4 regions of the Nocardioides ochotonae genome follow, and region 3 is predicted to be linked to each of the others. Evidence: predicted binding sites of a transcription regulator. Region 3 holds the regulator's gene; each other region holds the start of a gene.
What was found. Region 3 encodes LexA, which represses DNA repair genes until DNA is damaged. Its sites were predicted from a motif close to TCGAACANNTGTTCGA; they were not measured.
Positions count from the first base shown of each region.

Region 1: the regulator LexA is predicted to act here: its motif matches at 4,733-4,748, upstream of HBO46_RS00245 (DUF222 domain-containing protein).
Region 2: the regulator LexA is predicted to act here: its motif matches at 3,301-3,316, upstream of ruvC (crossover junction endodeoxyribonuclease RuvC).
Region 4: the regulator LexA is predicted to act here: its motif matches at 6,383-6,398, upstream of HBO46_RS14375 (HNH endonuclease signature motif containing protein).

Region 1 is NZ_CP061769.1:46,775-54,561, reverse strand. It holds gene HBO46_RS00270 (M13 family metallopeptidase) at 1-484, opposite strand, end outside; gene HBO46_RS00265 (hypothetical protein) at 548-886, opposite strand; gene HBO46_RS00260 (NADPH:quinone oxidoreductase family protein) at 955-1,932, opposite strand; gene HBO46_RS00255 (M15 family metallopeptidase) at 1,969-3,207, opposite strand; gene HBO46_RS00250 (HNH endonuclease signature motif containing protein) at 3,267-3,776, opposite strand; gene HBO46_RS00245 (DUF222 domain-containing protein) at 3,953-4,552, opposite strand; gene HBO46_RS00240 (helix-turn-helix transcriptional regulator) at 4,998-5,846, opposite strand; gene HBO46_RS00235 (hypothetical protein) at 5,980-6,261, shown strand; gene HBO46_RS00230 (hypothetical protein) at 6,536-6,721, shown strand; gene HBO46_RS00225 (pentapeptide repeat-containing protein) at 6,747-7,409, shown strand; gene HBO46_RS00220 (TetR/AcrR family transcriptional regulator) at 7,416-7,787, opposite strand, start outside.
Region 2 is NZ_CP061769.1:2,307,998-2,315,784, reverse strand. It holds gene pdxS (pyridoxal 5'-phosphate synthase lyase subunit PdxS) at 1-584, shown strand, start outside; partial or broken gene HBO46_RS20865 (metallophosphoesterase) at 917-1,522, shown strand; gene pdxT (pyridoxal 5'-phosphate synthase glutaminase subunit PdxT) at 1,770-2,351, shown strand; gene HBO46_RS11210 (YebC/PmpR family DNA-binding transcriptional regulator) at 2,464-3,228, shown strand; gene ruvC (crossover junction endodeoxyribonuclease RuvC) at 3,334-3,888, shown strand; gene ruvA (Holliday junction branch migration protein RuvA) at 3,885-4,493, shown strand; gene ruvB (Holliday junction branch migration DNA helicase RuvB) at 4,498-5,568, shown strand; gene yajC (preprotein translocase subunit YajC) at 5,745-6,059, shown strand; gene secD (protein translocase subunit SecD) at 6,061-7,787, shown strand, end outside.
Region 3 is NZ_CP061769.1:3,633,952-3,641,738, forward strand. It holds gene HBO46_RS17455 (vitamin B12-dependent ribonucleotide reductase) at 1-1,923, opposite strand, end outside; gene nrdR (transcriptional regulator NrdR) at 2,101-2,577, opposite strand; gene HBO46_RS17465 (hypothetical protein) at 2,947-3,330, shown strand; gene HBO46_RS17470 (LysM peptidoglycan-binding domain-containing protein) at 3,472-3,819, opposite strand; gene lexA (transcriptional repressor LexA) at 4,192-4,914, shown strand; gene HBO46_RS17480 (ATP-dependent DNA helicase) at 5,051-7,045, opposite strand; gene HBO46_RS17485 (SGNH/GDSL hydrolase family protein) at 7,089-7,739, opposite strand.
Region 4 is NZ_CP061769.1:2,957,038-2,964,824, reverse strand. It holds gene hisN (histidinol-phosphatase) at 1-44, opposite strand, end outside; gene HBO46_RS14405 (DUF2231 domain-containing protein) at 86-520, shown strand; gene rsgA (ribosome small subunit-dependent GTPase A) at 525-1,517, opposite strand; gene aroA (3-phosphoshikimate 1-carboxyvinyltransferase) at 1,525-2,799, opposite strand; gene HBO46_RS14390 (DoxX family protein) at 2,835-3,359, opposite strand; gene HBO46_RS14385 (SOS response-associated peptidase) at 3,423-4,187, shown strand; gene HBO46_RS14380 (alpha/beta hydrolase family protein) at 4,184-4,855, shown strand; gene HBO46_RS14375 (HNH endonuclease signature motif containing protein) at 5,069-6,370, opposite strand; gene HBO46_RS14370 (sigma-70 family RNA polymerase sigma factor) at 6,656-7,318, shown strand; gene rsrA (mycothiol system anti-sigma-R factor) at 7,318-7,611, shown strand; gene HBO46_RS14360 (helix-turn-helix domain-containing protein) at 7,618-7,787, opposite strand, start outside.

The DNA of each region.
Region 1 (7,787 bases), 680 kb from region 3:
GCAGGCCGAGGCCGCCCTGGCTGAGGTGGAACAGGTAGCGGTCGGAGTCGCGGGCGTCGGTGCTGACGTAGGAGCCGAACAGCCCATGGCCGCCGAGCCGCTCCAGCTCGCCGAGCAGCGGCGCGACGTCGCGGACCTCGCGCAGCGAGGCGACCGCGTCGAGCAGCGGCTGCGCGGGGGCCAGGCCGAGGGCGTCGATGCGCTCGGTGTCCATGAAGGAGGCGAACAGATCGCCGATCTTGCGCGCGTCGTCCGCGGCCCCGGCATCCGCGACGCTCGGGGCGCCGCCGGAGGCGAGGTGCTCGATGATCTCGCGTACGTGGGTCTCGGCCGTGTCGGCCAGCTGGACGAACGGACCCCAGCTCGAGCGGTCCGCAGGGATCTCGGTCTCCTCCAGCCAGCGTCCGTTGACGTGACCGAAGAGGTCGTCCTGGGGCCGGATGTCGGGGTTCATGCCCGGACGGGCGTCGTCGAGGATGCTCACCGTCACGACGATAGCCGCGACCCCCGACGCAGGGTCGGGGGCCGGGCGCTCAGAACTGGTCGCTCAGTGCTGGTGACCGTCGTGGTCGTGGTCGTGCGGCTCCTCGCGCTCGATGGCGTCGAGGCGACCGCGCATCAGCGCGAGCACGTCCTCCACGCTGGAGCCGTCACGGCGGGCCACCTCGTCGACGAGCTCGCGCACGACGGCGAGCACGCCGCCCATGAGCGGGGAGATGTCGAGCTCGAGCTCGCCCTCCTCCTCGTCCATCGTGACCTCGATGGCCTCGATCTCGAGCAGCTTGCCGAACGCGGCCTCCATGGCCTCGCCGGTCTCGACGTCGGCGGCGGTGATGCCGTCGAGGATGATGTGGCCGGCCTGGCGGGTGATGTCGTCGATGCTCATGGCGCCATCCTGCCCCGCCCGGCCTGAACCCGTCGCCACGGGGCGCGACCGTGGGCTCCCAGTCGGGCTCAGCGCACCCGCACGACCGACTTGCCCAGCGTGCGGCGCTCGTCCATGTCGACGAGCGCGCGCCCGAAGTCCTCGAGCGGGTACGTCGTGCCGATCGGCGGGCGCACCGCGCCGTCGGCGATCATCGGCACCAGCGCGGCCCACTGCTGCTGCAGGTAGCCCTGGCGCGCCATCGCGTAGGCGCCCCACCCGACGCCGCGCACGTCGACGTTGTTGAGCAGCAGCCGGTTGACCTTCACCTGCGGGATCCCCTGCCCGGAGGCGAACCCGACGACCAGGAGGCGCCCGAGCGGCGCGAGCACCCGCAGCGAGTCGGTGAACGCGTCCCCGCCCACCGGGTCGAGCACGACGTCGACACCGCGTCCCCCGGTCAGCTCGCCGACCGCCTCGCGGAAGCCCTCGAGCAGCACCACCTCGTCGGCGCCCGCGGCCCAGGCGAAGTCGCCCTTCTCGGGGGTGCTGACCACCGCGATCGTGCGCGCTCCCATGCCGCGGGCCACCTGGAGGGTCGCCGTACCGACCCCGCCGGCGGCGCCGTGCACCAGCACCGTCTCCCCCGCGCGCAGCCCGGCCCGCTCGTCGAGGGCGAACTGGGCGGTGAGGTAGTTCATCGGCAGCGCCGCCCCCTCGTCGTACGACAGGGCGTCGGGGAGGGCGAAGGTGAAGTCCACCGGGCTGACCGCCTGCTCGGCCGCGCCGCCGTACCCGCCCACGCCGGCGACCCGGTCGCCGACCGCAAAGCGCTCCTCCGCGCCCGGGCCGAGCTCGGCGACGGTGCCGGCGAAGTCGACGCCGAGGGTGAACGGCGGCTCGGGGCGCAGCTGGTACTCCCCGCGGCTGAGCAGCAGGTCGGGGAAGGAGATTCCGACGCTGTGGACGTCGACGAGCACCTCCCCGGGCCCGGCCTTCGGCGCGGGGACGTCGCGCAGCTCGATGTCGGTGGGACCGGTGGTGGTGATGACCTGGACGGCTCGCATGTGACGCACGCTACCCAGCCGGAGCGCCCGCGACGCTCAATCCGGGTCGACCAGCCGCGCGAGCTCGAAGTGCATCGGGTCGGTCCAGCGCCAGTCGCCGCCCCAGGCGAAGCCCCACTTCTCAAAGATCGCGACGACGCCGCGGTGCAGCTCGCCGGCGGTGCCGCGCTGGTTGCCGGGGACGTTGATGTCGAAGGCGAGACCGAAGGAGTGGTTGGACAGCGTGGTGCTGCCGGCGATGAAGCGCGGGTAGTAGCACCCGGCGTACTCCTCGGGGTGGATCTCGCCGGCCAGCCCGCTGGCCACGACCTCCTCGAGCGCGGCGCGCAGCTGGGGGAAGATCGCCCGGTTGCAGGTCATCGTGCCGAGGATCGGCACCTGCTCGGTGCTGATGTGGCTGGCCACCCAGGCCGGGTCGGGCGCGATCCGGCCGCCGCCGAGGGTGCGGTAGCTGAAGGACCCGACCGCGTCGGCGACGGTGCCGACCACGACCGCGGTCTGCACGGCGTCGGGGTCCAGGCCGAGGCGGGTGGCGATGTCGAGGAGCTGGATGGAGGCGTTGGCGCCGAGGATGCGCTTGACCGGCCCGCGGATCGCCTGCGGGGCAGTGATCGTCGTGGAGACCACGAGCGCGTTGCCCGGCTGCATGCCGAGCTCCTCGGCCCAGCGCTCGTTGACCACCGCGTCGATGGTCGGCACCTGCGGCGCCCAGGCCCCGACGTGGGCGCTGGGCGAGCCCTCCTCGCTGCCGAGGCGCACGAAGTCCTGCTCGTCCAGGGGCAGCCTGGCCTGGAGCGCCGGTCGGACCGCGATCTCGCCGCCGGCGACCCGGTCCCAGACCGCCTGCTCCTCGGCGGTCGCGAGCCCGGTGAAGCGGCGGTAGCCGGCCGCGTCGACCGCCGCCACCGACAGCACCCGGTCCTCCACGCTCACCAGGGCCACCGACAGCGGCTCCACCGCGGTCACCCCCGGCAGCCGGCGGATCCGCTGCACCGTCTGCTTCGAGATGGTCTCCTCGGTGGAGATGAGGATGTCGGCGGAGAGCAGGCGTTCGCGCAGCGGGCCGGGGCGCTCCACGGCGTACTCGGCGAAGGGGTCGTCCCCGGCGGAGGTGGCGGGGCTCTGCGGGTCCTGGCCCCCGGCCGCCAGCTCGGATCCGGAGCTGCGGCCGGCCGCCGGCGGCCCGGGCTCCTCGCTCGGCGACTCCGCGCACGCGGCCGCGAGGAGCAGCACGCCGGCGATCGCGCCGGCGCCGAGCGTCTGCCGCAGTCCCATCGTCGTACCCCCGCCCGACCCGAGCCCAGTGTTGGCATCCGACGGTAGCCGCCGCGACCTCACGTCCGCCGCGCGAACCGTACGTCGCCGTTGGCCAGGCGTTCGGTGGTGTACGTCGGGTCGTGGGCGCGCTGGTGGTGCCACCGGCAGAGGAACTCGAGGTCGTCGAGGTCGGTCGTGCCGCCGCGAGACCAGGGGTTGCGGCGGTGGTGGGCCTCGCACCAGGTGGCGGGGATCGTGCAGCCCTGGCCGGCGCAGGTGTGGCGGCCCACGAGCGCGGCCCGGCGCTGGGCGGGGCTGAAGAGCCGGCTGCTGCGCCCGAGGTCGAGGACCTCGCTGCGGCTGCCCAGCACGGCCGGGACGATGCCGGCGTGGCAGGCCAGGCGGCGTACCTCCCCGACACTGACCGGGGTCTCGCGGTCGCCGTTGGTGGCGAGGGTGCCGTGCCCGAGGCCGCTGCGCAGGGCCTCCAGGTCGATGGTGATGACGATCTGGGTGGACGCCCCGCCGTGGACGGGCAGCCGCGCCGGGTCGACGGACTCCAGCAGGGAGCAGAAGGCCAGGCCCATGAGGCGTTCCTGGGTCAGCCGCGCCCCGGTGGCCGGGTCGCGGCCGCTGATGTCCCCGCTGGACGCGGCGTGCCGCGGGGAGGTCCAGGCCTCCAGCAGGGTGCGCAGGCGGGAGGCGACCGCGTCGGGGACCCGGGCCTTGACGTCGCTCGCGCCGTCGCCGCGGGGGTGGATGGTCAGGCGGTGGCGTTGTGGGCGCGCCGCTGGGCACGCTCCAGGGCCTGGCGCTCGAGCTCGTCGTAGTGCTCGGGGGCCACCACCTCGAGGATGCGGCTGGCGAGCAGCTCGAGCTTGCGCGGCTCGTAGGTCTCCGCGAGCGCCACCAGGTGCGCCTCCGCACGGTCGAGCACGTCGGCGGCCACCTCGTCGGTCGGCAGGTCGTCGAGCGCCTTCACGATGACGTGGGCCTGCTCGACGCGCATGCGACCGTCGGCCAACGCCTCCCCGACCCGCCCCCAGCGCTGGGAGACCGCCGAGGCCAGCAGCTCGGCCCGCCGCTCGGCGCCGTACCCGGTCAGCGTGCGCGAGGCCAGCCAGGCCGCTGACGTGCGTGCCCCGTCGTCCTGCGCCAGCCCGCCTGGGCCGCCGGCGGCATCGATGACGCGCATCCGCAGCTCCTCGAGCTGGCCGACGAGGCGGGTGAGCTCGACCAGCGCGTCACGGTGCGCCGCAGCGGGCAGGTACGCCGCGTCGACGTCGCGCACGGCCGCCAGCGACGCGGCCACCTCGGCCACGCACCGGCTCACCGGGTGCTCCGCCACCGCCTGCACGCTCACGGTCGTCTCCCTGCGTCGACTGAGGTCCAGTCAAGCAGAGACCACCGACACTTCTGGACCACGACGACGCCGCCCCGCGGCAGGTGTGAAGAGGGGCAATCCGCCGCGAAGCGGACGACCACTCCGAGCCAAAGCAACTACTGTCTTGCGCCCTCGTGCAGCAGTCCCCGTCGATCGTCGCCGACCGCTTGTGCGGGTCCATCCCACTGACGACTCGGCCTGTCTTCGTCGATGTGCTCACGCCTTCCTCCGAAGCTCGAACCGCGGTGATTGACGAGCCGGGAGGGCAACGCTGCTTCGAGCTGGGCAAACACCTCTTGAGCCTCTCCTGGCCCTGGCGACGCCCGGTCACACAGGCCAAATGAGAGCCCCACGAGAAGCGTGGGCAGCCGAAATGCAACAACCGTCGAGGATCGTTGGCAGTCGCGCACCGAGGGCGCCTGCGTCAGGTGCCGCTCTGCTCGAAACTCTGCGTGCCGATCACCCGGAGAAGCTCGAGCTTCTCCCGGGCATCGGTGCCCTCGACCGGCAGGAACGCACGAATCCGCAGGTCCTCCTCGGGCGTGAAGAGGATCTCGCAGGTCAGCTCGAGAAGCCCGACCTCCGGGTGCACGATCGACTTGAGCGCATGTCGACGTACGGCAACCTCGTGTCGCTCCCAGAGCCTGCGGAACTCCGCGCTCCGCTCGAGCAGGTCGTTGACCAGCTCGACGACGTCGGGGTCGCCGGCTCTCCTGGCGTGGGTCGCCCGGAGGTCGGCGACGTGGGCGGCGGAGTGGGTCGCCCAGTGCTCCCCGGGGAAGCGGTCCCGGCTCCCGGGGACCGCGAACCAGCGCCAGGTGATGTTGCTTTCGCGACCCGTCCCGGGCTCTCGGTGACCGAGCACCGCGTCGGCGAGGGCGTTCTGCCAGAGCACCTCGTCGACGTCGGTGGCGATGACGAGCGGCACGTCGGTGAGCCTGTCGGCGAGGGCGAGCAGGCCGGGACCGATGTGCCGCCCGGCCCGTCGCGCCGGGGGCGTGAGGTCGGCGAGGTGGTAGAGGTGGTCGCGCTCGTCGAGCTCCAGGCGCAGCGCTCGGGCCAGCGACGCCACGATCTGCGCCGACGGGTGCGCGCCACGCTGCTGCTCCAGCCGGGAGTAGTAGTCAGTCGACATCCCGGCCAGCTGCGCGACCTCCTCGCGGCGCAGTCCCGGCGCGCGGCGCCGGAAGCCCGGCGGCAGCCCGACGTCCTCGGGGCGCAGGGCGTCGCGGCGCCGGCGGAGGAAGTCGGCCAGGCCGGCACGGTCGATCATGCCCCCATCCTGCGTCACCGGCGGTGGTTCAGACAGGGACCGCCAGTCCCCGGTTGAGCTGTGCCTTCTCCGCATGGTCATGCACGACCACCGTGGTTGCTCGACACCCCGTCATCACCCCAAGGAGAAGTCGATGAGCACCATCACCCAAAGCCAGGCCGACACCAGCCACGTCCAGGCGACCGCACCCGCGCCGGTCGGTCCGCCCACCCGGCCGCAGATGGCCGTCATGATCTGGCTGGCGGTCTTCCCGACCCTGACCGTACTGTCGCTGGTCCTCGGCCCGTGGCTAAGCGACGCCAACCCGGTCCTGCGCACGTTCGTACTGGCGACGGTTGCCGTGCCGACCATCGTGTTCGGCGAGTTGCCCTGGCTGCAGCGCGCCCGGGTCTGGCTCCTCACCCGGCGCGGGTGACCGACACGTGGACCCGGCTCGTCGGGACGAGCCGGGTGCACGTACGGATGAGCCTCCGAGGCGACGATCGGGCGGCAGAGCCCTCGGTGTCGTCGTCGTTGGACTGACGCCTTCCAGAAGAAGTGGACGTGCAGCGCCTTGCCAATGGCCCTGGGTGCCCCGGCCGTTGATGAAGCCAAGGAAGCAAACGGAACAGTCGACGCCGCGAACGTCCACGGCGACGGCTCCCGACCACGACAGCGGCACCGAAGCCGGTCACCCCTACCCTTGCCCGGTGTCCAGAATCCTCGTCCTCCCTCTCTTCACCGTCGTCTTCGCCCTCGTCTGCGTCTGGGCGGTGTTCTGGATCATCCGGCTCGCCGTGCGGTACGGCGTGAACGACGCGATCCGCATGAACCCGGCCCTCCTTGCCGCCCGCCCGCCGGCGCCGAGCGAGCCCCAGGACCCCACCCACCGCTGAGCCACCCCCTGCCAAGGAGCGCGCGTTGCCCCCCGCCCGCAAGTCCACCCGGCCGCCCCAGATCGACGACCTCCGGCTCGGCACCCTCGCCGAGGGTGACCCCGCGGACCTGCGGCGGAACGCCGACCTGGAGTCGGTGCGGTACGCCGACCTCACGCTGCACCACCTCGACCTGACAGGGGCGGTCCTGGCGTCGACGCAGCTGACGAGCGTGTCGGCCGACGAGACCGACCTCAAGGGCGCGCGGCTCTCGGAGGTCCACCTCGACCGCGTGGTCCTGCCGGTCGTGCGTGCCGCGCGCGGGCAGTGGCGCGACGTACGCGTGAGCGGACGACTGGGCTCGCTCGAGGCGTATGAGTCGCAGTGGCGCTCGGTGCACTTCGTCGGGTGCAAGCTGAGCTTCGTCAACCTGCGCGGCGCCGAGCTGCTCGACGTCGCGTTCACCGACTGCCTGATCGAGGAGCTCGACCTCAGCAACGCCAAGGCGCGGCGGGTGCGCCTCGCCGACAGCCGGGTGGGGCAGCTCGACGTCCGCGGCAGCACCCTGAGCGACCTCGACCTGCGCGGCGCCGACCTCGCGGTCGTCGACGGGCTGCTCGACCTCCGCGGCGCGACCGTCAGCCCGGACCAGCTCGCCCGGCTGGCGCCGGCGCTGGCCGACGCCCTGGGGATCCGCGTCGAGCGCTGAGCGCGCCTAGCCGCTCGGGCGATCCGCGCCGAGCACGCGAGCCGCGACCCACGCGATGGACTCGGCGGTGGCGGCCGGCGTGGCGGACGGCTGCATGACGTGGCTGAGCACGACCCGCACGATCATGTCGATGCCGGCGTCGAGCTGGGCCGGCACGAGCGAGACGTCGTACGCCGCGACCCGCAGGGCGACCACGGCCTTGGCGCCGGCGAGCAGTGACTCCGAGTGGGTCGTCAGCAGCGGCAGCAGCTCGGTGTCCGCACCATGGGTCGCCGAGACGACCGCGTGCAGCAGGCGGTTGTCCTGGGCGTGCTCGAGGACCGCGAGCGACGCGGCGCGCACCGCGGCGACCAGGTCGTGGGGGTAGGCGTCGAAGGC
Region 2 (7,787 bases), 1.3 Mb from region 3:
TCGATGAGTCCGAGGTGCTCACCCCCGCCGACTACGCCCACCACATCGACAAGTGGGACTTCGACGTCCCGTTCGTCTGCGGCGCCACCAACCTCGGGGAGGCGCTGCGCCGGATCACCGAGGGCGCGGCGATGATCCGCTCGAAGGGCGAGGCCGGCACTGGGGACGTCTCCAACGCCGTCACCCACATGCGCACGATCCGCGCGGAGCTGCGCCGCCTCGCTGCGCTGGCGCCCGAGGAGCTGTACGTCGCGGCGAAGGAGCTCCAGGCGCCGTACGACCTGGTGCGCGAGGTCGCGGAGACCGGCAAGCTCCCGGTCGTGCTGTTCACCGCGGGCGGCATCGCGACTCCGGCCGACGCAGCGATGATGATGCAGCTGGGCGCCGAGGGCGTCTTCGTGGGCTCGGGCATCTTCAAGTCCGGCAACCCCGCGCAGCGCGCCGCGGCGATCGTCCGGGCCACGACCTTCCACGACGACCCGGACATGGTCGCCAAGGCCTCCCGCGGGCTCGGCGAGGCGATGGTCGGCATCAACGTCGAGGAGATCCCGCAGCCGCACCGGCTCGCCGAGCGCGGCTGGTGATCGGCAGCTGAGCGGACCGGCAGGCCGTGTCCGACCTGGCGGTCGACGTCGCCCGGGTCCTGGGCCTGCTGGTCCTGGCGGCCCTGGCGGCGGGCTGGTTGCGCTGGCTGCACCGCCGGCTCGCGGTGGTCACCGGCTGGCCGGTGTGGGCACGCCGGGCATCGTTGGTGGTGCTCGGCGGGGGAGCGCTGCTGTGCGTTGCCGCCAACCTCGCCTACCGCACCGTCGACCCGGCGCCGTGGCGTCCGCTGGTGTGGCTGGGCCTGGCCTGGTTCGCGCTCGCCTGGTACCTCACCCTCGGCTGCGCGGTGCTCGCCGTCCTCGTGCTGGTGATGAGCCTCGCGCGCGGCCCCGAAGCCGGGACGCAACTGCTCCGGTGGGGGACACCCGCGGTGGTGCTGGGCACGGTCGCGGTGGTCGCCGCGGGCGCCGTCATCGCCCAGCGCCCCCACGTCACCTCCTACGAGGTGGTGGACCCGGCGCTGCCGCCGGGCTGGGACGGCACCCGGGTCGTGCTGCTCACCGACCTGCATGTCGGGGCGGTGCGCGGACGGGCCTGGGTGGAGCAGGCGGTCGAGATGGTGAACGCCGAGGACCCCGACCTGGTCGTGCTCGCCGGCGACCTCGTCGACGGTCGCGAGCGGTACACCGGACCGGACCTGGCGCCGCTGGCCAACCTCGACGCCCCGCTCGGGGTGGTCGCTGTCTCGGGCAACCACGAGATGGAGACCGGCGACGCCGCGGCCTACCTCGAGCGCTGGGAGGAGCTGGGCATCACCGTGCTGCGCAACGAGCGGGTCGTGCTCACCCGGGGCGGCGACGAGATCAGCATCGCGGGCATCCACGACGAGACGGGCACCGGCGACCTCGCGCCGGACCCGGACGCCGCGCTGGCCGGGGCCGACCCGGGCGGCTTCACGGTGCTGGTCGCGCACGAGCCGCGCCAGCTGGTCGCCGACGCAGGGGTGGACCTCCAGCTGTCCGGGCACACCCACGGAGGTCAGCTGTGGCCCTTCGGCTGGCTGGTGGCGCTGCAGCAGCCGACCCTGGCCGGCGTCGACGAGGTGGACGGGGTCACGGTCGTGACCTCGCGGGGCTTCGGCACCTCGGGGCCGCCGGTGCGCACCGGCGCCGCGCCTGAGATCACCGTCGTGACCCTGCGCCGCGCTCACTAGCCTGAGGCCCGTGACCGGACCGACGATCGGTGTGCTCGCCCTCCAGGGCGACGTGCGCGAGCACCTCGCCGCCCTTGAGCGGCTGGGGCGCCGCGGCGTACGCGTGCGGCGACGCGAGGAGCTCGACGACTGCGACGCGTTGGTGCTGCCGGGCGGGGAGTCGACCACGATGTGCCGGCTCGCCGGGAGCCTCGGCCTGCTGGAGCCCCTGCGCGCGCGGGTGGCGGCGGGCATGCCGGCCTTCGGCACCTGTGCGGGGATGGTGCTCCTCGCCGACCGGGTGCTCGACGGCGCCGCCGGGCAGGAGCTCGTCGGCGGTCTGGACGTCACGGTGCGGCGCAACGCGTTCGGGCGCCAGGTCGACTCCTTCGAGGGGCCGCTGGCGGTGCACGGACTCGCGGACCCGGTGCACGCGGTCTTCATCCGGGCCCCGTGGGTGGAGGAGGTCGGCGCCGGGGTCGAGGTGCTGGCCGAGGCCGCCGGGCACCCGGTGGCGGTGCGCCAGGGCCGCCTGCTCGCGACGTCGTTCCATCCAGAGGTCGGTGCGGACACCCGGCTGCACGGCCTGTTCGCGGAGCTGGTGGACGGCTGACGCCGGCGCCGGTCCGGGGTGATGCCAGCCCCGTCCCGGGCACGTCGTACGACGCCGGTCACAGACGCGAGTAGGATCGACAGCCGATTCTCGGCGAGCAGAAGAGGGACGCATGTCTGGGCACTCCAAGTGGGCCACCACCAAGCACAAGAAGGCGGCCATCGACGCCAAGCGCGGCAAGATGTTCGCCAAGCTGATCAAGAACATCGAGGTCGCGGCCCGCATGGGCGGCGGTGACCCCACCGGCAACCCGACGCTGTTCGACGCCATCCAGAAGGCGAAGAAGTCGTCGGTCCCCAACGACAACATCGACCGCGCGGTCAAGCGCGGCTCGGGCGCCGAGGCCGGCGGGGCCGACTACTCCACGATCATGTACGAGGTCTACGGCCCGCAGGGCGTGGCCTTCCTCGTGGAGTGCCTCACCGACAACAAGAACCGCGCCGCGATGGAGGTGCGCACCGCCGTCACCCGCAACGGCGGCACGCTCGCCGACCCCGGCTCGGTCTCGCGGCTGTTCACCCGCAAGGGCGTCGTGATGGTGCCCAAGCACCACGAGGACAGCGAGGTCAGCGAGGACGACATCCTCGAGGCGACCCTCGACGCCGGCGCCGAGGACGTCATCGACCTCGGGGAGTCCTTCCAGGTGCAGTCCGAGGCCACCGACGTGGTCGCGGTCCGTACGGCGCTGCAGGCCGCCGGCATCGAGTACGACTCCGCCGACGTCCAGTTCGTCGCCAGCCTGGAGATCCCGGTGGACGCCGAGGCCGCCGGCAAGGTCTTCCGCCTCGTCGACGCGCTCGAGGACCTCGACGACGTGCAGGACGTCTTCACCAACGTCGACGTGCCGGACGACGTGATGGCCCAGCTCGAGGAGTGACCCCGCACGCGTGAGTCGGCGTCGCGGGCGTGTCGGTGTCGGCACGCCCGGGACGGCCCGATAGCGTGTTCCCCGAACAGACGTTCGAGGAGAGGTTGGTCGTCCATGCGCGTGCTCGGGATCGATCCCGGTCTGACCCGCTGCGGTGTCGGCGTGGTCGAGGGTGAGGTCGGTCGACCGCTCACGCTGATCGACGTCAACGTCGTGCGCACCTCCGCCCACCTCGCGGTGCCCGAGCGGCTCGTGACCATCGAGAAGGGCATCGACGCCTGGCTCGACGAGCACCGGCCCGACGCGGTGGCGATCGAGCGGGTCTTCGCCCGTTCCGACGTCAGCACCGTCATGGGCACCGCCCAGGCGAGTGGCATCGCGATGGTCTGCGCCGCACGACGCGGCCTCCCGGTCGCGCTGCACACTCCCAGCGAGGTCAAGGCCGCGGTCTCGGGCAACGGCCGCGCCGACAAGGCCCAGGTCGGCGCGATGGTCACCCGGATCCTGCGCCTCGACGCGCTGCCCAAGCCCGCCGACGCCGCCGACGCGCTGGCGCTGGCCATCACCCACATCTGGCGCGGCGGTGCGCAGGCGCGCATCGACGCCGCGCTCGCCACGGCCCAGCGTCAGACCCAGCGCCCGGCCCGACCTGCGAGGAGCAGAGCATGATCGCGTTCGTCAGCGGTGAGGTCGCCGCGGTGACCCCCACCAGTGCGGTGCTGGAGGTCGGCGGCATCGGCGTCGAGCTGATCTGCACCCCGGGCACCCTCGCCACCCTCTCGCCGCGGGTCGGCTCGCGCGAGCGCGCCACCCTCTCGGCCAGCATGGTCGTGCGCGAGGACTCCCTGACCCTGTTCGGCTTCCTCGACGACGACGAGAAGGCGGTCTTCGAACTGGTGCAGACGGCCTCCGGCGTCGGCCCCAAGCTCGCCCAGGCGATCCTCGCCGTGCTGACCCCCGACGACCTGCGCCGCGCGATCGGCTCCGACGACGTCAAGACGCTCACCCGGGTGCCCGGCATCGGGCAGAAGGGCGCCCAGCGGATCATCCTGGAGCTCAAGGACCGCATCGGCGCCCCCGTCGGCGGCCGTACGCCGGGCGCGGCGCCGGCCGCAGACCCGTGGCGCGATCAGGTGCTCCAGGGCCTGGTCGGGCTCGGCTGGTCGACCAAGGACGCCGACCAGGCGGTGGAGGCGGTCGCCCCCGAGGCCGGCGCCACTCCCGACGTGGCGACGCTGCTGCGCTCCGCCCTGCGCGCCCTGAGCAAGGCCTGACGTCGTGCCGTTCCACGAGGACGAGCTCGAGGAGGCCGAGAGCAGCCACCTGCGCTCGCTGACCACCGCCGAGGCCGACGGCGACGAGCGGGCGATCGAGGCCGCGCTGCGCCCGCGCACCCTCGACGAGGTGGTCGGCCAGACGCGGGTGCGCGACCAGCTCGGTCTGGTGCTCGAGGCCGCGCGTCAGCGCGGACGCGCCCCCGACCACGTGCTCCTCTCCGGGCCTCCCGGGCTCGGCAAGACCACGCTGGCCATGATCGTGGCCGCGGAGATGTCGGCGCCGCTGCGCCTGACCAGCGGCCCGGCGATCACCCACGCCGGCGACCTCGCCGCGATCCTCTCGGGGATGAACGAGGGCGACGTGCTGTTCGTCGACGAGATCCACCGCATGTCCCGGCCCGCCGAGGAGATGCTCTACATGGCGATGGAGGACTTCCGCGTCGACGTCGTCATCGGCAAGGGCCCCGGCGCGACCGCCATCCCGCTGGAGATCCCGCCCTTCACCCTGGTCGGGGCCACCACCCGGGCCGGCCTGCTGCCCGGCCCGCTTCGCGACCGGTTCGGCTTCACCGCCCACCTGGAGTTCTACGAGCCCCACGAGCTGGACCGGATCGTGCACCGCTCCGCCGGGCTCCTCGACGTACGACTCGAGGCGGAGGGGGCGGCCGAGATCGCCTCGCGCTCTCGCGGCACGCCCCGCATCGCCAACCGGCTGCTGCGCCGGGTGCGCGACTACGCCGAGGTCCGTGCCGACGGGCTGGTGACCCTCGAGGTCGCTCGGGCCGCGCTCGACCTCTACGAGGTGGACGCGCTCGGACTCGACCGGCTCGACCGGGCGGTCCTCGACGTGCTGTGCCGTCGCTTCGGCGGCGGCCCGGTCGGCGTCTCGACGCTGGCCGTGGCGGTGGGGGAGGAGCGCGAGACCGTCGAGGAGGTCGCCGAGCCGTTCCTGGTCCGCATGGGCTTCCTGGCGCGCACGCCCCGAGGGCGGGTCGCCACCGCCGGGGCCTGGAGCCACCTGGGTCTGGCCGCGCCCCGGCACCTGGGCGACGTACCGCTTCCGGAGGAGTGAGCGGGGCCCGGCGGTGAGCGGCGGGGTGTCCGTGCGTCGGCGCGGGCGAAAAAGACCGCGTCCGGCTTGGGCAGGGATGGCCCCGTGCTGCGGCGCCACCGTTACACTTTGCCGTCGGCCCCGCGCGCCCTCCGCGACCGCGGGCCCCCTCCCATACTCGTTCGAGAGGTTTCGCCTTGCTTGAGCTCCTGCCCATCTTTGCGGTAGCGCTGCTGTTCTGGCTCCTGATCATCCGGCCCGCCAGCCGGCGCCAGAAGGAGCTCTCGCGCATGCAGGGATCTCTCACCGTGGGCGACGAGGTGATGCTGACGTCCGGCATCCTCGGCACCGTCCAGGAGATCACCGACGACCACGTCGCGGTGCTCGTCGCCGACGGGGTCGCGATTCGGGTGATCCGGGGCGCGATCGGCTCGATCATCGAGCGCGCGCCGATCGAGGACGAGAACGACTCGATCGACGGCGGCGCCGGGGACGGGCCGGAGGCGGTCTGACATGGCCAGGCCCATGAACCGCCCCGGACGGGTGCTGATCACGTTCTTCGCGGTGGTCGCGATCATGTTCGGGCTGGTCGCCATCGGTGGCGACTGGAAGCCCGCGCTCGGCCTGGACCTCCAGGGCGGCACGCGCATCACCCTGACCGCCGAGGGCGACCCCGACGAGGGCAGCCTCGACGAGGCCCGCAGCATCATCGACCGCCGCGTCAACGGCTCCGGCGTCGCCGAGGCCGACGTGACCACGCAGAGCGGTCAGTACGTCCAGGTGGAGATCCCCGGCGACACCCGCCGCGACCTCGTCGAGGTCGTCCAGCGCCAGGCGCAGCTGCGCTTCCGCCTGGTCGGCTGCAGCGAGCTCGACGGCCGCTGCGGCACCCCGGACCCGGTGATCCAGCAGACTCCGCAGGACCCGACCGGCGGCGCCGGCAACCAGCAGCAGGGCAACCAGCAGCAGGGCAACCAGCAGCAGGGCAAGCCGAACCAGCAGAACCAGGGGCCGAAGAACCGCCCCGCCACCGGCTTCGCGACCGATGACTCCGCGACCCCGGCCCCGGAGCCCGCTGCCCCCAGCGAGGAGGCCAGCGAGGCCCCCGGCGGCGGTGCCAGCGCGCCCGCGAGCAAGACGCCGGAGCCGAAGGACGAGACCGAGCGGGTCCAGCAGCTGCTCGACTGGCAGAACAACCCGCCGGCCGCCGACATCCAGGCCTACAACGCCTTCACCTGCCCGCCCGGCAACAACCCGGACGCACTGGTCCCGGTCGACGACGTCCCGGACAAGCCGCTCGTCACCTGCGGGTGGATCGAGGGCGAGAACGAGGGCGAGGGCTCCTGGGCCAAGTTCCTCCTCAGCGCCACCGTCGTCGAGGGCACCGAGCTGAAGTCCGCCTCGGCCGGCATCCCGCCGGACAGCGTCGGCTGGGCCGTGCAGCTCGACATCGGTGGCAAGGGCGAGGACGCCTTCGAGCAGATCTCCCGTGCGCTGGTCCAGAGCGACCGGCAGTTCGCGATCGTCCTCGACGGTCAGGTCATCTCCTTCCCCGGCTTCACCAGCCCGATCACCAACGGCCAGGCCCAGATCACCGGTGACTTCTCCGAGGCCGAGGCCAACGACCTGGCCACCAGCCTGAAGTTCGGCGCGCTGCCGATCTCCTTCCAGGACGACGCGACCGTCGAGACCATCGGCCCCTCGCTCGCCGGCAACCAGCTCACCGCCGGCATCTGGGCGGGCGCCATCGGCCTGCTCCTCGTGATGCTCTACTGCTTGTTCTACTACCGCGGTCTGGGCATCGTCGTCCTGGCCTCGCTGGTGGTCGCCGCGGCGATCACCTACGCACTGGTGCTGCTCCTGGCGAAGACCGCCGGGTTCACGCTCACGCTCCCGGGCATCGCCGGACTGATCATCGCCGTCGGTGTCACCGCCGACTCCTTCATCCTGCTGTTCGAGCGCATCCGTGACGAGATGCGCGAGGGCAAGTCGATGCGGGTCGCGGTCGAGAGCGGCTGGCGTCGGGCGCGGGTCACCCGACTCGCGGCCAACACGGTCTCGCTGCTCTCGGCCCTGGTGCTCTACATCTTCGCGACGGGCGCGGTGAAGGGCTTCGGCTTCGCACTCGGCCTGTCCACGCTCATCGACCTTGCCGTGCTGTTCTGGTTCACCCGCCCGATGGTGGTCCTGCTCTCGCGGTACAAGTTCTTCAACGGCGGCGGCCGCTGGTCCGGGCTCAG
Region 3 (7,787 bases):
GCCCATGGCCTTGAGGGAACGGGCGCCCATCGCGCAGTCGAAGACCTCGTAGTGCTCGGTCTTGAGACCCGGGGCGTCGATGACGTGGCCGTGCTCGGCGATGTACTCGACGATCGCCTCGATCTGCTCGGGCTGGTAGCCGAGCTTCTTCAGCGCGCGGGGCACCGTCTGGTTGACGATCTGCATCGAGCCGCCGCCGACGAGCTTCTTGAACTTGACCAGCGAGAAGTCCGGCTCGATGCCGGTGGTGTCGCAGTCCATCATGAAGCCGATGGTGCCGGTCGGGGCGAGCACCGAGGCCTGCGCGTTGCGGAAGCCGTTGGTCTCCCCGAGCGCGATGACGTCGGCCCAGGCCTGGGTGGCGAGCTTGTGGACCTGCTCGTCGGCGACGTGCAGCGGGCGCACGGTGTCGTTGGCCGCCTGGTGCTTGCGCATGACCCGCTTGTGGGCGTCGGCGTTGCGTGCGTAGCCGGCGTACGGGCCGACGATCGCGGCGAGCTCGGCGGAGCGCTTGTAGGAGGTGCCGGTCATCAGCGAGGTGATGGTCGCGGCCATCGCCCGGCCGCCGTCGGAGTCGTAGCCCAGACCCATCGCCATCAGCAGCGCGCCGAGGTTGGCGTAGCCGATGCCGAGCTGGCGGTAGTCGCGGGTGGTCTCGCCGATCGACTCGGTCGGGAAGTCCGCGAAGCAGATGGAGATGTCCATCGCGGTGATGATGAACTCCACGGCCTTCGCGAAGAGCTCGCCGTCGAAGGTGTCGTCGTCCTTGAGGAACTTCAGCAGGTTCAGCGAGGCGAGGTTGCACGAGGAGTTGTCGAGCGACATGTACTCCGAGCACGGGTTGGACGCGGTGATCCGGCCGGTCTCGGGGTTGGTGTGCCAGTCGTTGATCGTGTCGTCGTACTGCAGACCCGGGTCGGCGCACTCCCAGGCGGCCTTGGAGATCTTGCGGAACAGCTCACGGGCGTCGACGCGCTCGATGATCTCGCCGGTGGTGCGCGAGCGCAGACCGAAGTCGGTGCCCTCCTCCACGGCGCGCATGAACTCATCCGAGACACGGACGGAGTTGTTGGCGTTCTGGTACTGGACCGAGGTGATGTCCTTGCCACCGAGGTCCATGTCGAAGCCGGCGTCGCGCAGCGCGCGGATCTTGTCCTCCTCGCGCGCCTTGGTCTCGACGAACTCCTCGATGTCGGGGTGGTCCACGTCGAGCACGACCATCTTGGCGGCGCGACGGGTGGCGCCACCGGACTTGATCGTGCCGGCGGAGGCGTCGGCACCGCGCATGAAGGAGACCGGACCGGAGGCGGTGCCACCGGAGGAGCGCAGCAGCTCCTTGGAGGAGCGGATGCGGGAGATGTTGAGGCCGGCGCCGGAGCCGCCCTTGAAGATGAACCCCTCCTCCTTGTACCAGTTCAGGATCGAGTCCATGGAGTCGTCGACCGAGAGGATGAAGCAGGCCGAGACCTGCTGGGGCGACTCGGTGCCGACGTTGAACCAGACGGGGCTGTTGAAGGAGAAGTACTGGTGCACGAGCAGCCAGGTGAGCTCGTGCTCGAAGACCTCGGCGTCCGCCGCGCTGGCGAAGTAGCCGTTCTCGAGGCCGGCCTTGGTGTAGGTGTGCACCACCCGGTCGATGAGCTGCTTGAGACCGTTCTCGCGGGACTCGGTGCCGACGGCACCACGGAAGTACTTGGTGGTCACGATGGTGGAGGCGTTGACCGACCAGAAGTCGGGGAACTCCACGTCGCGCTGCTCGAAGACGGTCTCACCGGTGCGCCAGTTCGTCTGGACGACGTCACGACGCTCCCAGTTGATCTCGTCGTAGGGGTGCACGCCTTCGGTGCTGAACACCCGCTCGACCTTCAGGCCCTTCTTCGCGGCCTTGCGCCCCCTGGTTGCGCTGGTGACCGTCTCCGTCATGCCCGTCTCCTCTGATGCGTCGTGGCTCGTGGTGCGTGGTGTGGTGCTCATGCTGGTGGTGGTGCTCCGGTCCGTGCTCTCACTGTCGATGGTCTCTCCGAGCACCGACAGTGGTGCGGGAAGTTCGTGGAAGGCCCGGCGCGCAGCTTCCCCACTACGCGCCGGGCTGCTCGTGGGTCAGCCCGGCGTGGGTGCGGGGTGACCGGGGCTCCGCTCGGCGCGGAGCGTGGCGATCTCGGCGGCGAAGTCGTCCGCCGACTCGAAGGCGCGGTAGACACTGGCGAAGCGCAGGTAGGCGACCTCGTCGAGCTCGCGCAGCGGGCCGAGGATCGCCAGGCCGACCTCGTGGGCCGGGATCTCCGCCTGCCCGGCGAGACGCAGTGCGTCCTCGACGGCTTGGCCGAGGCAGGCGAGCTGGTCCTCGCTCACCGGGCGGCCCTTGCAGGCCTTGCGGACGCCGGACACCGCCTTGTCCCGCGTGAACGGCTCGCTGGCACCGGAGCGCTTGAGCACCATCAGCTGCATGAGCTCGACGGTGGAGAAGCGCTTGGCGCAGGAGCCGCAGGTGCGGCGACGCCGGATGGAACCCCCGTCGTCGGCGACCCGGGAGTCGATCACCCGGGTGTCGGTGTTCCGGCAATAGGGACAGTGCATCCGGGGCTCCTCTCAGGCGCGCCACGACGGCCCGGGGCGAGGTGCCTCAGGGTGTGGATAACAGGGGTTCTTCTGTGTAGAACTCGCTCACATCTGTGAGTCTTCCACCGCTGGGCTGTGCACTAGATGTGGATAACTACAGCGCTGTAAGTACTAGATGTAGGGGTAACCGTACGCGTGCCACCGACCGTCTGCAAGCCCGCGACGCCCGTTTTCCCCTCCCGGTACGGACCGCTCCGTAACCGCAGGTCAGAGCCCTGTCGCACCGCACTCGGCACCGACGCCGCCGGGTCGGGGCTGGCAGGAAAGCCCCCGCGCGAACATGCGGGTCGCCGCGCGCCGAGGTCCGTCATCAGCGACAATGACGGCGTGGCAAGCAAGGGCAAGCGGGCAGGTTCGAGGCGGGGCACCAAGAAGGCGCCGACCTGGCGACCACGCCTGCTCGGCCTGGCCGGGTGCGTCACCCTGGCGGTGGTCGCCTGGGGCTATCTGGTCTACGCCGCGATCGACTTCGGCGCCAGCGCCCGCGGCGGCGACACCGAGGGCTGGTGGCTCCTGGCCCTCGCCTCGATGGGCGCCGTGGCGTGCCTGTTCGTCGCGCTCATGCTCATCGCCCGCCTACTGCGCGAGCTCGGCATCACCTCCGACCCGAACACGCCCGACTCCGCCCTCCCGGCGCCGCACCCCGCTCAACCGGAGCACACCGCCGCCCCACGGGCCACCGCCCCGGGCGGACGGCGCGCGGCGCGCTGAGCACCCAGCCCTGACCACCGGGCACCGGGGATCGGACGCCTCCGCACATGAAACAGGGGGCGGGACCTCATGGTCCCGCCCCCCGCTCTTCCCCTGCTCGCCGGTCGGGGTCGAGGCGACCGGCGATGTCTGGATGTGGCGTCAGCTGGTGGGCACCGCCAGGCGCTGACCGGCGATGAGCATCGGGGACTCGAGGGCGTTGAGCCGCTCGATGTGACGCATCGCCTCACGCACGTCGCCGTCGTCACTGATCTCCGAGGCGATCTCCCACAGGGTCTGGCCAGTGCCGACCGTGATGACCTCCGTGGGCTCCGCCTGACCCTTCTCCGCCGTGGCCATCGAGCCGCCGGCGAGGGCGAACCCCACGGCGAGCAGCACCGCGACGCAGAACCCGAAGATCACCGCGCGACCTCGGCGGGTGAGTCGCACCGACTGACCGCTCGTCGGGCGAGCGGGGGCGATCGCGATTGCGGGGTGCAGCGTGCTCATGATGGCTCCTGGGGAAGTGCCGGGAAGTGCAGGAAAGTGCGTCGGCCGCGGATCGCGGCGTCAGAGGATGTCTAACGCCCGCCACCGACAGTCCCGCCGGAACAGGACCAGATCAGCGGTTCGACCAGACGTTCGATCGAACATGTGTACGACGTTAGATCAGGTGTTCGAGGAACGCAAGCACCTGAGCGAACAAATGTTCGAGGCACCTCGAGGGTCGAGGTCCGCGACCGGCCCGCGACACGCCCTTCGAACAGATGTTTGAACTCTGGGGGTGGGAGTCGCTACGGTGGCCTCACGCCACCGACCCGGGGACGACTACCGGGCGAGCGGGCACCGACAACCCGGACCACGACCCGAGGGAAGGCACAGATGGCCAAGAAGAAGAGCGACGGGGTCGCTGAGCTCCCCGACGGTCCCGCCGACGCGACCGGGCTCACCCCGCGCCAGGTGCGGGTCCTGACCCACATCACCGACTGCATCGAGAAGCGCGGCTACCCGCCGAGCATGCGCGAGATCGGGCAGGCGGTCGGCCTGACCAGCTCCTCGAGCGTCGCGCACCAGCTGAAGGTCCTCGAGCAGAAGGGCTTCATCAAGCGCGACCCGCACCGCCCGCGCGCCCTCGAGGTGTTCCTGCCCGAGGTGATGGCCGCACGCAAGGCGATGTCCTCGGGCGAGGGATCCTCGATCGACGAGACCGGCATCGGCGACAGCGTGCCGGCCCCGTCGTACGTGCCCGTCGTGGGTCGGATCGCCGCGGGTGGGCCGATCCTGGCCGAGGAGCGGGTCGAGGACGTCTTCCCGCTGCCGCGCCAGCTGGTCGGCGACGGGCAGCTGTTCCTCCTCGAGGTCTCCGGCGACTCGATGATCGACGCCGCCGTCTGCAACGGCGACTACGTGGTGATCCGCCAGCAGCAGACCGCCAACAACGGCGACATGGTGGCCGCGCTCATCGACGGCGAGGCCACGGTGAAGACCTTCCAGCGCAAGGACGGCAAGGTCTGGCTGCTCCCCCACAACGACGCCTACGAGCCCATCGACGGCACCCACGCATCGATCCTGGGCAAGGTCACCGCGGTCCTGCGCCGGGTCTGATCCCGGCACGGATCGACGCAGCGCGGCTCTGACCGGGGCTGGCGCGGGGTGACACGCTCACCCCGCGCCAGCCCCGTCGCCGTTGCGAGGTCCTCGCTCGTCGCGCACGCGGCGCGATGCCGGCCGGCGGAGCGGCTCAGGCGGAGGGCTTGCCCGCGAGCCGGGCCAGCGCCTGGCGCACGATCCCCGGGTCGGTGGTCGTCCACATCGAGGGCAGGCTGGCCTTGAGGAAGCCGCCGTAGCGCGCGGTCGCCAGCCTCGGGTCGAGGACCGCGACCACGCCGCGGTCGGAGGTCGTGCGGATCAACCGACCGGCGCCCTGGGCCATCAGCAGCGCGGCATGGGTGGCGGCGACCTGCATGAACCCGTTGCCGCCGGCCTTGTCGGCCGCCTTCTGCCGCGCCGACATCAGCGGGTCGTCGGGGCGCGGGAACGGGATCCGGTCGATCAGCACCAGCTGGCAGGTCTCGCCGGGTACGTCGAGGCCCTGCCAGAGCGTCAGCGTGCCGAACAGGCAGGTGTGCGGGTCGGCGACGAACTGCTTGGCCAGCTCGGGCAGCTGGGCGTCGCCCTGCGCGAGCGTCGTCAGGTGCGGAAGCCGCTTGCGGACCTCCTCGGCCGCCGCCTCGGCCGCGCGGCGCGAGGAGAACAGGCCCAGCGCGCGCCCGTCGGCGGCGTCGATCAGCTCCACGATCTCGTCGAGCTGGGCCTTGACCAGCCCGTCGCGTCCCGGCGGCGGGAGGTGACGCGCGACGTAGAGGATGCCCTGCTGGCCGTAGTCGAACGGCGACCCGACGTCGAGGCCCCGCCAGGGCTGGCCCTCCCCCGGTGCGGCCGCGGTCGGCGAGCCGTCGATGATCCGCTCGGACGGCTTGAGCCCGACGCTGGTCGCGACCGAGCTGAAGTCGCCTCCGAGCATCAGGGTGGCCGAGGTGAACACGACGGTCTTCTCGTTGAGCAGCTTGTCGCGCATCTGGCCCCAGACCTGCAGCGGCGCCACACACAGCCGCGGGGGCATCCGCTCGGAGCCCTCGGTCATCCACAGGACGTCGGAGTCGAGCTCCGCGGCCATCCGCTCCGCGGTCGTGAAGACCTCCTGGAGCGTGCCGCGGGCCTGGGTGCGGCCGGCGTCGGCCTCCCCGTCGCGGTCCTTGTCCTTGGGGAACGCCGAGATCGCGGCGCGGGCGCTGTCACGGACCAGCACGAGCGCGTCCCCGAGGTCGACCGGGAGCTGCTCGAGGCGCCCCGGGCGGGCCTCGCCCATCGCGGCGCGCAGTGCGTCGGCGGCGTCGGAGAGGTCGTCGGCCTCGCTGCCGTCGACGTAGCGCTGGGCGCGCCGGGCGGCCCGCTCCACCTCGGCGGCCCACAGCTCGTCGGTGGCGGCCTGGGTGACCCGCTGGGTCAGCTCGTGGGCCTCGTCGATCACCACGACGTTGTAGTCGGGGATCATCGGGACGCCCTCGACCGCGTCGATCGCCAGCAGCGAGTGGTTGGTGATGATCAGGTGGGACTTCTGGGCCTTCTCCTTGGCCAGCTCGGCGAAGCACTCCTGACCGAAGGGGCACTTGGCGGCGCCGAGGCACTCGCGGTGGCTGACGCTGACCTGGCGCCACTCCTTGTCGGTGTGGCGCGGGGCGTTGTCGCGCTCGCCGCTGCCGCCGTCCTCGGCCTCCTTGTCGGCCCAGGCGCGCAGTTCGAGCACCTTGGCGCCCATGGAGCCCTCGGGCAGCTGCACCAGCGCACCCTGGTCGTCCGGCACGCCCTCACGGACCCGGTGGAGACAGGCGTAGTTGGAGCGGCCCTTCAGCACGGCGTACGACGTGTCGACGCCCGGCTGCCCCTTCAGCGCGGTGGTCAGGCGGGGGATGTCGCGCTCGACGAGCTGGTGCTGCAGCGCCAGCGTCGCGGTGGCGACGACGACCCGCTCGCGGTGCAGCAGGCTGGGCACGAGGTAGGCCAGCGACTTGCCGGTGCCGGTGCCGGCCTGGACGAGCAGGTGCTGCTCGTCCTCCATCGCCCGACCGACCGCCTCGGCCATCTGCACCTGTCCGGCGCGCTCGCTGCCGCCGAGCGCACGCACGGCCGTCGCGAGGACGTCGCGGACGGAGGTCTGCTCGACAGTGGAGGACACCGGAGAACCCTAACCGCGGCCACCGACGGCGCCGACGGCGTCCTCACAACCGTGTGAGCACCGCCGCGACCTGCTCGCCGAACGCCGTGTGCCCCTCGGGCGTGAGGTGCAGCCCGTCGGGAAGGTAGGGCAGCGCGAGCCCGGCCGTCGAGACGTACGTCGCGCCGTGCCGGGCGGCCAGCCGGGCCAGCAGCGCGTCCACGAGCCCGGCCTGCTCGGCACGTGTCGGGGCGGGCGGCGGGCCGACCACCACGAGCGGGCGCGCGCCGACCGCCTCGGTCAGGCGCCTGAACCCGGCGACGATCTCGACGTCGCCCTGGTCGTGGTCGTTGAGGCCGCCCTCGACCACGACGACCTCCGCACCCGGGTGCGCGCGCAGCGCAGCCGCGGCGCGGGTCGCGAAGGAGACGTCCCCGCACCCGCTCGCCTCCCGGCTGAAGCCGGAGCCGGAGAACCCCGCCACCCGTACCCGCCCCTCGAGGCGATCGGGCCACGCCGTCGCCGGGTCCTCGAGCAGCAGTCCGGCGGCGTAGGAGTCGCCGATCACGAGGACCTGGCGTCCCTCGCCGGTGACGATGCCCGCGCGGTCGGTGGCGGCGGCGGCGAAGCGCTCGCAGCGCCCGACGTTGTCACCGATGGCCTGTCCGGCCACCCATACCGTCGTGGTGGCCCCGACGATGAGGGCGGCGAGCACCGCCGCCACCCGGCGACGCCGCCAAGGCGACCGTCGGGGCAACCGTTC
Region 4 (7,787 bases), 680 kb from region 3:
AGGACGTGCGCGAGGCGCAGGTCGTCGGTGAAGTCGGTGGCCACAGGCACAGGCTACTTTCAGGCGAACCGTGCATGATCCGCGCATGGAGATCAACGGAATGCCGCTGCACCCGCTGGTGGTCCACGGTGCGGTGGTGCTGGGCCCCCTGGCGGCCCTGCTGGCGCTCGCGTACGTCGTCCCGCGAGCCCGGCAGTGGGCGCGCTGGCCGATGGTCGTCACCTCCGTGGTGGCGTCCGGCTTCGTGCTCGCGGCGTACCTCTCCGGCGGCGACCTGCTGGACGCGAACCCCTCGCTGCGCCAGCTCCCGGCGGTCGCGACCCACGAGGACCGCGCGGCGTACGCGCTGACGGCGACGCTGGTGCTCGCCGTCGTGGCGGTGCTGGCCGCTCTGCTGCACCGCCGGCCCGGGATCGTGCCGGTGGTGGTGCGGGTGCTGCTGGCGCTGGCGGCGGTCGGCACGCTGGTGGCCGTCGTCGCGACCGGGGACGCCGGCTCGCGCGCGGTGTGGGGCGCCTGAGCCTTTAGTAGGCGGACTCGCTGCGCGCCGCGAGCAGCCGGCGGAACGAGGAGACCCGCTCGGGGTCGGCGGTGCCGGCGGCGAGCGCCTCGTCGAGGCCGCACTCGGGCTCGCCGCTGCCGTGGGTGCAGCCGCGCGGGCACTCCTCGGTCATCTCGTCGAGGTCCGGGAACGCCTCGATGAGGTGCTCCGGCTCGACATGGGCGAGACCGAAGGAGCGGATGCCGGGGGTGTCGATGATCCAGCCGTCGCCGTCGGGCAGCGCCAGCATGTAGGCCGAGGTCGAGGTGTGGCGCCCGCGCCCGGTCACGGCGTTGACGCTCCCGACGTCGCGGTGCGCCTCGGGGACCAGCGCGTTGACGAGGGTGGACTTGCCCACGCCGCTGGAGCCGAGCAGCACGCTGGTGCGGCCCGCGAGCCGCTCGCGCAGCTCGGTGAGGTCGCCGCCGCGCTGGGTGACCACCCATGGCACGCCCAGCGAGCTGTACGTCGACAGCAGCGGGGCCGGGTCGGCCAGGTCGGCCTTGGTGAGGCACAGCAGCGGCTGCATGCCCGCGTCGAACGCCGCCACGAGGGCACGGTCGAGCAGGCGCGGCTGCGGCTCGGGGTCGGCGAGGGCGGTGACGATCACCATCTGCTCGGCGTTGGCCACGATGATCCGCTCGACCGGGTCGTCGTCGTCGGCGGTACGCCGCAGCGTGGTCAGCCGCTCCTCGACCTCCACGATGCGCGCGAGCGCGCCGTCGGCCCCGGAGACGTCGCCGACCACGCGGACCCGGTCGCCCACCACCACGCCCTTGCGGCCCAGGGGGCGGGCCTTCATCGCGGTCACCGTGCGGTCCTCGATCAGCAGCGTGAACCGACCGCGGTCGACGGTCACGACCACGCCGCGCACCGCGTCGTCGTATGTCGGGCGGTCCTTGGTGCGGGGGCGAGTACGACGTCGGGGTCGGTCGTAGTGCTCGATGTCGTGGGTGGAGTAGCGACCGGTGGACATCAGCAGCTCAGCCGAACAGGCCGGACCAGAAGCCGGCGAAGTCGGGGAAGGTCTTGGCGGTGGTCGCGACGTCCTCGACCAGCACGCCGTCGACGCCGGCGCCGACGATGACGCCTGCGTGGGCCATCCGGTGGTCGGCGTAGGTGCGGAATACCCCGCCGTGCAGGGGAGCCGGACGGAAGGAGAGACCGTCGTCGTGCTCCTCCACGTCGGCGCCGAGGTTGCCGAGCTCGGTGGCGAGGGCGGCGAGCCGGTCGGTCTCGTGGTGGCGGATGTGCGCGATGCCGCGCAGGTGCGAGGGGGTGGTGGCCAGGGCGCAGAGCGCGGCCACCGCCGGCGCGAGCTCGCCGACGTCGTGGAGGTCCAGGTCGACCCCGTGCAGCTCCGCGGGCCCGGTCACCGTGAGACCGGCGTCGTCGTGGACGACCGCGCAGCCCATCGCGGCCAGGATCTCGCGCAGCGCGTCGCCGGCCTGGGTGGTCGAGCGCGGCCAGTCGCGCACGGTCACGGTGCCGCCGGAGACGGCCGCCAGGGCGAGGAAGGGCGCGGCGTTCGAGAGGTCGGGCTCGATCAGGTGGTCCACGGCGCGGATGGGGCCGGGGGAGACCCGCCAGGTGTTCGCCTGGGAGTCGTCGACGTCCACGCCGTGCTGGCGCAGGACCGCGACGGTCATGTCGATGTGCGGCAGCGAGGGCACCGGCTTGCCGTCGTGGACGACCTCCACGCCCTCGTCGAACCGGGCGCCGGCGAGCAGCAGCGCGGAGACGAACTGCGAGGACGACGAGGCGTCCACCACGACCCGTCCGCCGCGCACCGAGCCGGCGCCGCGGACCGTGAACGGCAGCGCGTCGCCCTCGACGTCGACCCCGAGCGCCCGGAGCGCGGTGAGCACCTCGCCGATCGGGCGGTTGCGCATGTGGGCGTCGCCGTCGAACGCGACGGTGCCCGTGGAGAGCGCGGCGACGGGCGGCACGAACCGCATCACGGTGCCGGCCAGTCCGCAGTCAACGCGGGCGTCACGGGTCAGCGGAGCCGGGGTCACCTGCCAGTCCTGACCGTCCGCGCCGGTGGCGTCCAGGCCCACGCCGAGCGCGCGCAGCGCGGCCACCATCAGCGCGGAGTCTCGCGAGTGCAGCGGTCGGCGTACGACGGAGGGGCCGTCGGCGAGCGCGGCGAGCACGAGCGCTCGGTTGGTCAGCGACTTGCTGCCCGGCAGCGAGACGACCTCGTCGACGGGTGCGTGCGCGCGCGGCGCGGGCCAGGGATCGGGCAGGCTCGTCACCCGCGACAGACTAGGGCACCTGTGCTGTGCCGCACTCAGGACACCTTGGCCTTGGCGAGCGCGGCCTCGCGGCGTGCGGTGGCGGCCAGGTGGCGGGCCTCGCGGCGTGCGTCCTTGGCGGCGCGCCCGGCACGCCAGGCCAGGCCGGGCTTGCCGTTGGTGTCGCCGGCGGCGATCAGCAGGCCGCCGAGGACGGAGGTGTTCTCGAAGAAGGCGCTCATCTCCCGCTTGCGCTTCTCCGGGTCGGACTCCTTCCAGAACGCGTGCCCGGCGAGGGTGGTGGGGATCATCGAGCCGGCCAGCACCGCCGACGAGAGCCGCGGCGCCCGGCCGGTGGCCAGCATCAGCCCGGCGGCGACCTGGGTGCCGGCGTTGATCCGCACCAGCGTGGCGGGGTCGGAGGGCACCGGGACGCCCGCCTTGCGCAGCGTGGGCGCGATCCTGTCGGTCACCGAGGCGGCCTTGGCGCCGAGCGCCTCGGCGTTGCGCAGGGCGTTGACCGAGCCGACCACGAACAACGAGGCGAGCATCGGGCGGGCGATCAGTCTGCTGAGGGTCATGGCGCCCCCGTACCCGCTGTCACGAGCGGTCACGCGCGGCGACGCGCCGTTAGGCTGGCCCCCATGTGTGGCCGATACGCCTCGAGCCGGAGCCCCGAGGAGCTCGTCGAGGAGTTCGACGTGGCCGAGACCATGATCGAGGCCGCGCTGGAGCCCGACTACAACGTCGCCCCCACCAAGGAGGTGTACGCCGTCGTGGAGCGTCCACCGTCGCGGGAGAGCGAGGAGTCGCCGCGCCGCCAGCTGCGGGTGCTGCGCTGGGGACTGGTGCCGTCGTGGGCCAAGGACCCCTCCATCGGCAACCGGATGATCAACGCGCGGATGGAGACGGTCGCGGAGAAGCCGGCGTACCGCAAGGCGTTCGCGGCCCGTCGCTGCCTGCTGCCCGCCGACGGCTACTTCGAGTGGTACGCCACCGACGAGAAGGGCCGCAACGGCAAGCCCGTGAAGCAGCCGTTCTTCATCCGTCCCCGTGACGGCGGCTCGCTGGCGATGGCCGGGCTCTATGAGATCTGGCGCGACCCGGACAAGGCGGAGGACGACCCGGCGCGGTTCCGCTGGACCTGCACCGTGATCACCACCGACGCCGAGGACTCCCTCGGACGCATCCACGACCGGATGCCGCTCATGGTCGAGCGCGAGCGCTGGCACGACTGGCTCGACCCGCAGGCCCCGCAGGACACCCTGCTGGACCTGTTGACCCCCGCCGAGCCGGGCCGCCTGGAGGCGTACGCCGTCTCCCGCGCGGTCAACAACGTGCGCAACAACGACCCGTCGCTCGTCGAGCCGCTACCGCTCGAGGACGTCCCCGAGGAGCTGCTGACATGAGCACCGAGCAGATGCTGGAGACCGCCCACGGCCCCGCGCGGCTGGTGACCGACGCCGCCGTCGGCACCCCCACCGCGGTGCTCCTGATGAGCCACGGCGCCGGCAACGGCATCGACAGTCGGGACCTCGAGGCGCTCGCCGCGGCGCTCCCGCCGCAGGGGGTCACGGTGGCGCGCCTCGAGCAGCCCTGGCGGGTCGCCGGCCGCAAGATCGCCACCGCGCCGCCGACGCTCGACGTCGCACTGATGGCCGCGGTCGCGGCGCTGCCGCCGCGCGACGGCGTACCGCTCGTGCTCGGCGGGCGCTCCGCCGGCGCCCGCTCCGCCGCGCGCTGCGCCTCGCTCGCGGACGCCGCCGGGTGCCTCGCCCTGTCCTTCCCGCTCCACCCGCCCGGCCGCCCCGAGCGCTCGCGCCTCGCCGAGCTCGAGGGCGCCGGCGTCCCCACGCTCGTCGTCCAGGGCGAGCGCGACGCGATGGGCCGCCCCGACGAGTTCCCCGAGGGCCTCCTCGGCGTCGACCTCGCCGTCGTCCCCGGCGCCGACCACGGCCTCAAGGTCGGCGCCCGCGGCCCGCTGTCGCAGGAGAGCGCCCTCGAGGTCGTCGTGGAGTCCGTGCTCGAGTGGGTGGTCCGCGACATCTGCGGGTCCCGGGAGACCCCGGGGGCCTGACCGTCCCGGGAGGGCCACGGTCGGTCGACGAGCACGGTTGGTCGAGCAAGGGCCCTTGGTCGAGGGGGCGCCGTTGGTCGAGCTTGTCGAGACCCATTGCCCGGCAGCCGAACTGCATCTCGGCGGTCGAGCTCGCCCGAGGCCAAGGAAACGCCGGCGGGACAGGGGTGTGGCCCCGCCGGCTGGCTGCCGACGGGGTCCGGGGCGGTGGATCTACTCCTCCGGCGGGTGTGCAGCGACGAGGTGGGTGGCGCCGTGGTCCTTCACGAGGTGCAACCCGTGCGGGGATCGCCAGAGGTACGTCGCCGCGTCGGTCTTGTCGTAGGTCCAACCCGTGTGGGTCTTGGCCCGGTGATGGCGGCGACAGAGCGGCGCAAGATTGCAGCTGCAGGTCGGACCGCCCGTGCCGTGTGCGGTGACGTGGTCGGTGTCGCAGCGGCGGGCGGGGCGTTCGCACCACGGGAAGGCGCACACCGGTTGGGCGAGGCGGGTCTGCTCGGTGAGCTTGTCGGGGATCGCGTAGGCGTCGGTGTGGTGGTGGGCCTCGAGGTCGATGACCGGCTTGATGACGACCTGGGCGTCGCCACGGCACCAGCCGCGGACCTGCTCGGTGGAGACGATGGAGCGGGTCTCCTCGACGTGGGCGATGCCGGCTTCGTCGCGGCTGATCGCGGCGGCGGACAGGTGGACGTGGATGACGACCTGGCGTGGCTTGATGACCGAGGCGGCGTCCCCGCCCGCCTCGGCGCGCAGGTCGAAGGTCAACTGTCGTCGAGCGAGCTCACCGGCCGCCATCGAGCGGCGCACGTCCAAGGACTCGGGGGACCCAAGTGCGGCCAGTTCCTCTGCGCCGTGGCGGATCGCGGTATCCAGGTCGAGGGCGTCGGCGAGGTCGAGGACACCCTCCACGTGCACGGTGCCGTCGTGGGTCGCTTCGCGAGCGTGGATGTCGAAGCGTCGGCCGTCGGCGGCCTCGCGGCGATCCTTCTCGGCGCCCTCGGGGTCGAACATCACCCGCGCTCGGTCGACGAGCCGCCCGATCGCTGCCCACCCGATCTTGTCGACGGTCGCGGCGAGCTGGCGGTCGACGAACTCGGCGCCGTCGAGGGGGAGGGTGGTGGTCAGCTGCGCGATCCGGCGGCCCTTCCAGGCGGGCACCTCGCCGGCGCGGACGCGCTTGAAGATCCGCGGCAGCCGGTGCGCCAGCTCGAGGGCATCACCGACGAGGCCTCGGGCGGCGTCGGTGGACATGCCGAGCGCGGCGCCGAACTCCATGGGGGCGAACTCCGCGACAAGCGGAGTGCCCTCACCGGCCAGCGGGACCGCGAGCTCACCGAACACCAGTCCGGGCGTCGGCGTCGTGTCGGCGACCGTCTCCTCCGGGTGCATCGCCGCCCACACCAGGGCGGCCTCCAGGATCAGCACCTCGCCCCGCTGGACCACGGCCCGCTGCTCCTGCGCGAACGCCAGCACGGCGGCTGGGGTGTCGCAGTCGGGGAGCTCGTGGTCGGCCATGCCTCATTTTACTCGAACGCGCGTTCGATGCCTAGAGGCGAGCTGGGATTGTGGAGTAAAGAAACGTCGGGGACGAGGCTCGTTCGTTCTGGGGTCTGGACAAGCTCGACCAGCGGAGCCTCCGCTCGACCAACGGGTCGCGCTCGACCAACGCATGCCACGAGGCCTCCCGACACCCCCGGACCAGCGCGGGATCGCGCCGGGAATGACGGGGCGTCGCGCGACGTTCTCGACTGCGTGACGGTACTGATGGAAGCGCCCGTCGGCGGCGTACGCTGGGACGTGATGACTGATATCACCGAGCCCGGCCTCGAGGAGGCCATGCAGGCCACTGCAGAGACCCCTGTCGACCCGGCGACCGAGACCGAGGGCGAGCGCGTCGCCCGCTTCGAGCGCGACGCGCTGCCGTTCCTGGACCCGCTGTACTCCGCGGCCATGCGCATGACGCGCAACCCGGCCGACGCCGAGGACCTGGTCCAGGAGACCTTCGCGAAGGCGTACTCCTCCTTCCACCAGTTCCGGCCCGGGACCAACCTGAAGGCCTGGCTGTACCGGATCCTGACCAACACCTTCATCAACACCTACCGCAAGAAGCAGCGTCAGCCGCAGCAGTCGATGTCCGAGGACGTCGAGGACTGGCAGCTCGCCCGCGCGGAGTCGCACAGCTCCACCGGACTGAAGTCGGCGGAGATGGAGGCGCTCGAGCACCTTCCCGACTCGCAGGTGAAGGACGCGCTCCAGCGCCTGCCCGAGGAGTTCCGCCTCGCGGTCTACCTCGCCGACGTCGAGGGATTCGCCTACAAGGAGATCGCCGAGATCATGGACACTCCCATCGGCACCGTGATGTCGCGTCTGCATCGGGGGCGTCGCCAGCTGCGCGACATGCTCTCCGACTACGTGCGGGCCAACGACCTGCTCACCGCCAGCTCGCGGGCAGGGGGCAAGTGATGGCCGAGCAGCAGCCCGACGACACGGCCCCCGCCGGTGAGCCGTCGGCCACCGAGTGTGCCGACTACCTCGAGCAGATCGTGTACTTCATCGACAACGAGCTGGCCGAGGCCGACTGCGACGCGGTCCGCGTGCACCTCGACACCTGCAACCCCTGCCTGGAGAAGTACGACCTCCAGCGCACGGTGAAGTCGGTCGTCGCCCGGTCCTGCTCCGAGGCGGCCCCTCAGGAGCTGCGCGACCGGGTGGTCTTCCGGCTGCGCGAGGTTCAGGTCCGCATCACCGAGGGCTGAGCGCCCTCAGCGCCGGGCCCACTGGCCCGGCGTCTCGCCGAACTCGCGGGTGAACGCCCCCACGAACGCCGACGCGCTCGCGTAGCCGACCCGGTGCGCGGTCTCGTTGACCGGCAGCGTGCGGAGCAGGGCGCGCGCGGCCTGGAGCCGCAGCCGCGAGCGCCACTCGGTGTACG